Regions from separate parts of the Cellulomonas gilvus ATCC 13127 genome, predicted to be linked through region 1. Evidence: predicted binding sites of a transcription regulator. Region 1 holds the regulator's gene; the other holds the start of a gene.
The links. Region 1 encodes Rex, which represses fermentation and respiration genes when NADH is low (regulators of the CRP and FNR family bind a similar motif). Its sites were predicted from a motif close to CTTGTGAANNNNTTCACAAG; they were not measured.

Region 1 (2,195 bases):
CGGCCATGAGCGCGTCCGCGACACCCGAGCCGTGCGCCGCCGGATCCACGTAGCACTTGGACAGCTCGACCGTGGGCGTGACCGTGAGAGCGGCGCGCACGTCCGGGTCGGCAGGTTCGCCGCCGACGAGCATCGTGTAGCCCACGAGCGCCGGCCCGTCCGCCGGGCCCTGCGCCACCAGCACCGTGCGCGCGGGGTCGGCCAGGTACGTCTCGAACGCGGCGGGGGACAGCACGCGCGTGACGAACTCCTGCTGGTCCGCGGGGGTCGAGCCGGGCGGGCACGCGAGCGGGAACGTCAGCGCCGCGAGCGCGGCGAGGTCGGGCACGTCCTGCGGCGTGGCGCGGCGCACGAGCGGCACGGGCTGCGGGCTGCGGGGCGACGCGTCGTGGCTCACGGTCGGCCAGCCTAGGCCCGGTGCCACGGGGGACAGGGCCGCGGCCGTGCGACCGGGGCGTGCCGAAGCCCGCCGCGGTGGGCCCCGCGCGGTCTAGGGTCGCCCTGTGCCCGACGCCGCGCTCCCCGAACCCGCCGCACCCGAACCCGCCGCACCCGAGCCCCGTGTGGTCCTGTACTCGCGGCTCGGCTGCCACCTGTGCGTCGCGGCACGTGAGGTCGTGGTGCACGAGGCCGCGCGGGCCGGGGTCGCGTGGCGAGAGGTGGACGTGGACCGGGACGTCGTGCCGGGCCGCGACCTGGCCGAGTACGGCGAGCTGGTGCCGGTGGTCGAGGTCGACGGCATCCGGCAGGGCTACTGGCAGATCGACGCGACGCGCGTGCGGCGCGCGCTGGCGCGCTGAGCGGGTCCGGATGACGGGTCGGCAGGTCCCGCCGGGTCCGGTCGGCGCGGACGACCGGGCGCCGGGCACCACGCCCGGGCAGCCGCTGCCCGCCGCGACGGTCGCGCGGCTGCCCGGCTACCTGCACGCGCTCGACGCGGTGCGGGGCGCCGGTGCGGCGCTGGTCACCTCGGAGCGCCTCGCGCAGGCGGCGGGCGTCACGCCCGCGCAGCTGCGCAAGGACCTGTCGTTCCTGGGGTCGTACGGCCGGCGGGGCGTGGGGTACGACGTGGACCACCTGGCGGGTCGGATCGCCGCGGTGCTGGGCGTCGCGACGACGCGCGCCGTCGTCGTCGTCGGCGTGGGGCACCTGGGCCATGCGCTCGCGACGTACGGCGGGTTCGCCGAACGTGGCTTCACGCTCGCGGGCCTCGTCGACGCCGACCCCGCGGTGATCGGCACGCGCGTGGGAGGGCTCGTCGTCGAGCCGCCCGCCGCGCTCATGGCGCTCGTGATGCGCACGGGCGCGACCATCGGCGTCGTCGCGACACCCGCGCACGCGGCCCAGGACGCGGCCGACGCGCTCGTCGCGTCGGGGGTCACGGGCATCCTCACGTTCGCGCCGCGCGCGCTGCGCGTCCCGCCGAACGTCGAGGTGCGCGCCGTCGACGTCGCGAGCGAGCTGCAGATCCTCGCGTTCCACGCCTCGCGCCACGCGTGACACGACCGAGGACGCCGACCCGCGCGGGGTCGACGTCCTCGGACCGGGTGCACCCGGGGGCTGCCGGGGGCTGACGAGGTCAGGCCGCCTTGATGGCCGACGCGTCGAGCGTGATCGTGACCTTGTCGGAGACGAGCACGCCGCCGGCCTCGAGCGCGGCGTTCCAGGTCAGGCCGAAGTCCTTGCGCGAGATCGTGGTGCTCGCCTCGAAGCCCGCACGCGTGTTGCCGAACGGGTCGACGGCCACGCCGTTGAACTCGGTGGCCAGCTCGACCGACTGCGTCACGCCGTGGATCGTCAGGTCGCCGACGATCACGTAGTCGCCGCCGTCCTGGCGCACGTCGGTCGACGTGAAGGACCACTCGCCGAACGCCTCGACGTCGAAGAAGTCGCCCGACTTGAGGTGGCCGTCGCGGTTGGCGTCACCCGTGGAGACGGTCGAGGGGTCGAGCGTCGCGGTGACCGAGGCGCCGTCCTCGGCGACCGTGATCTCGCCACCCGTGATCCCGATGGTGCCGCGGACCTTGGAGATGCCGGCGTGGCGCACCGTGAAGGCGGCCTCGGAGTGCGACGGGTCGATGGTCCAGGTGCCGGCGGTGAGCTCGGTGGGCAGCGCGGTCATGGTGACTCCCGGTTCGGTTGAACGGTCAACAACTTGATAGTTCAAAGTTGTACTACAGTGGGACCCGACGCGC
Region 2 (2,195 bases), 990 kb from region 1:
CCGCACAGGCCGGTGCACGTCCCGCGCCTGCGCTGCGCGGGTGGCGCTCGTTCGCCACGGCGCAGGTCGCGGGCGCCGAGCTCGAGGTGCGTGTCGGTGAGCGGGTGCACCGCATCCGCACCGACCGCGGCGGGTACGCCGACGTCCGCCTGGACAGCGACCTGGCTCCGGGTTGGCACGACGTCGAGCTGCGCGCTCCCTCGGGCGCGGTCGCGGTAGCTCCCGTGCACGTCGTCGATCCCGAGGTGCGGGGCGGCATCGTCAGCGACATCGACGACACCGTGCTGGTCACGCGCCTGCCGCGCATGTTCGTCGCGGCCTGGAACACGCTCGTCCGGCACGAGAACGCACGCGAGCCCGTCGCGGGCATGGCGGGGCTGTACGCGCGTCTCGCGGCGGGCGACGAGCGCGTCCCCGTGGTCTACCTGTCCACGGGTGCGTGGAACGCCGCACCCGCGATCGGGCGGTTCCTGCGCCGGTTCGGCTACCCCGCCGGGCCCATGCTCCTGACCGACTGGGGCCCGACGAACACGGGGTGGTTCCGCAGCGGGCGTGAGCACAAGCTCGGTCAGCTGCGGCGCCTGATCGAGGACTTCCCGCACATCCGGTGGGTGCTGGTGGGCGACGACGGTCAGCACGACCCGCAGATCTACGCGGCGATCGCCGCCGAGCACCCCGACCACGTGCGCGCGGTGCTGATCCGCCAGCTCACGTTCGCGGAGCACGTGCTCGCGCACGGCCTGCCCGCCCCCGCCCACGAGGCCGTGCGCGCGGAGAACCGCGCGGCGCGCGACGGGCTGCGCGACGGGATCGCGGTGCTGCAGGGCGAGGACGGGTACGAGCTGCTGCGGGCCGTGCACGCCGCGGGCGTCGACCTGACGTGACCTGATCTGGCCTGACGTGACCTGACGCACGGCGACCCCGGCCGTGGACGGCCGGGGTCGGCTCCGTGCGCGGCGGGACCGGTCAGAGGCGCGCGGGGTCGTCCCACTCGTCGTTGCTGGCCACCGGCTCGTCGTCGGGCACCAGCTCGGCCGCCGTGAGCGACCGGGGAGCCCGGGCCGGGTCGCCGCCCGAGCGGGCGTCGGCCGCCGCGAGCAGCGCGGCGTCGGGGGTGCGGTCGGCCAGGCGTTCGGCGGAGGGGTCGGACACGAGGTCGCGGTCGCGGGTCATGGTGTCGTTCTACCCCCTGGACGTGACGCCTGCACCACGTCCCCGCCGCGAACCGCCGACCGAGGCCCGGCACGAGACGAACATCACATGTCGCCAAGGTCACATTTCCCTTGCGGTCGACAATCTCGACATCAACCTACGATCGACCGGTGCCTTCCCAGGACCCGAACCCCAGGGACATCGCGACCGACGACGGCCGCGACGCGCCGCTCGACGTCGTCCTGATCGGCGGCGGGGTGATGAGCGCGACGCTCGCGAGCCTGCTGCGCTCGCTCGAGCCCACGTGGCGCATCGAGATCCACGAGCGCCGCGACGGCGTGGCGCAGGAGAGCTCCAACCCCTGGAACAACGCGGGCACGGGCCACGCGGCCCTGTGCGAGCTCAACTACACGCCGCAGCGGCCCGACGGCTCGATCGACATCACCAAGGCCGTGACGATCAACGAGCAGTTCGAGCTGTCGCGTGAGCTGTGGCACCATCTGGCCGGCCAGGGCCGGCTCCCCGTCGGGACCGAGTTCGTCTCCACCACCCCGCACATGACGTTCGTGCGGGGCGAGGAGGGCGTGGACTACCTGCGCCGCCGGTTCGAGGCGCTGCGCGCCCACCCGCTGTTCTCCGACCTGGAGTTCTCGACCGACCCGGACCAGATCGCGCAGTGGGCCCCGCTGCTCATGGCGGACCGCGACCCCGCGGAGCCGGTCGCGGCCACGCGTGCCGCGGGTGGCACCGACGTCGACTTCGGCGCGCTGACGCGCGCGATGGTGCAGGACGCGGTCGACCACGGCGCCACGCTCCACCTCGAGTCGGAGGTGACGCGGCTGCGGCAGCGACGCGACGGCACGTGGCGCCTGACGGTGCGGGACCGGCGCTGGAACGGGCGTCGCCGCGCCCGCACCGTGGATGCGCGGTTCGTGTTCATCGGCGCGGGCGGCGGCGCACTGGGTCTGCTGCAGAAGTCCGGCATCCCCGAGGCCAAGGGGTACGGCGGGTTCCCGATCAGCGGGCAGTTCCTGCGCACGACG

Region 2: the regulator Rex is predicted to act here: its motif matches at 1,244-1,263, upstream of mqo (malate dehydrogenase (quinone)).

Annotation. Positions count from the first base shown of each region.
Region 1 is NC_015671.1:2,820,420-2,822,614, reverse strand. It holds gene CELGI_RS12870 (GNAT family N-acetyltransferase) at 1-397, opposite strand, end outside; gene CELGI_RS12865 (glutaredoxin family protein) at 504-800, shown strand; gene CELGI_RS12860 (redox-sensing transcriptional repressor Rex) at 811-1,500, shown strand; gene CELGI_RS12855 (YceI family protein) at 1,580-2,122, opposite strand.
Region 2 is NC_015671.1:1,832,421-1,834,615, reverse strand. It holds gene CELGI_RS08510 (App1 family protein) at 1-884, shown strand, start outside; gene CELGI_RS08505 (hypothetical protein) at 967-1,173, opposite strand; gene mqo (malate dehydrogenase (quinone)) at 1,323-2,195, shown strand, end outside.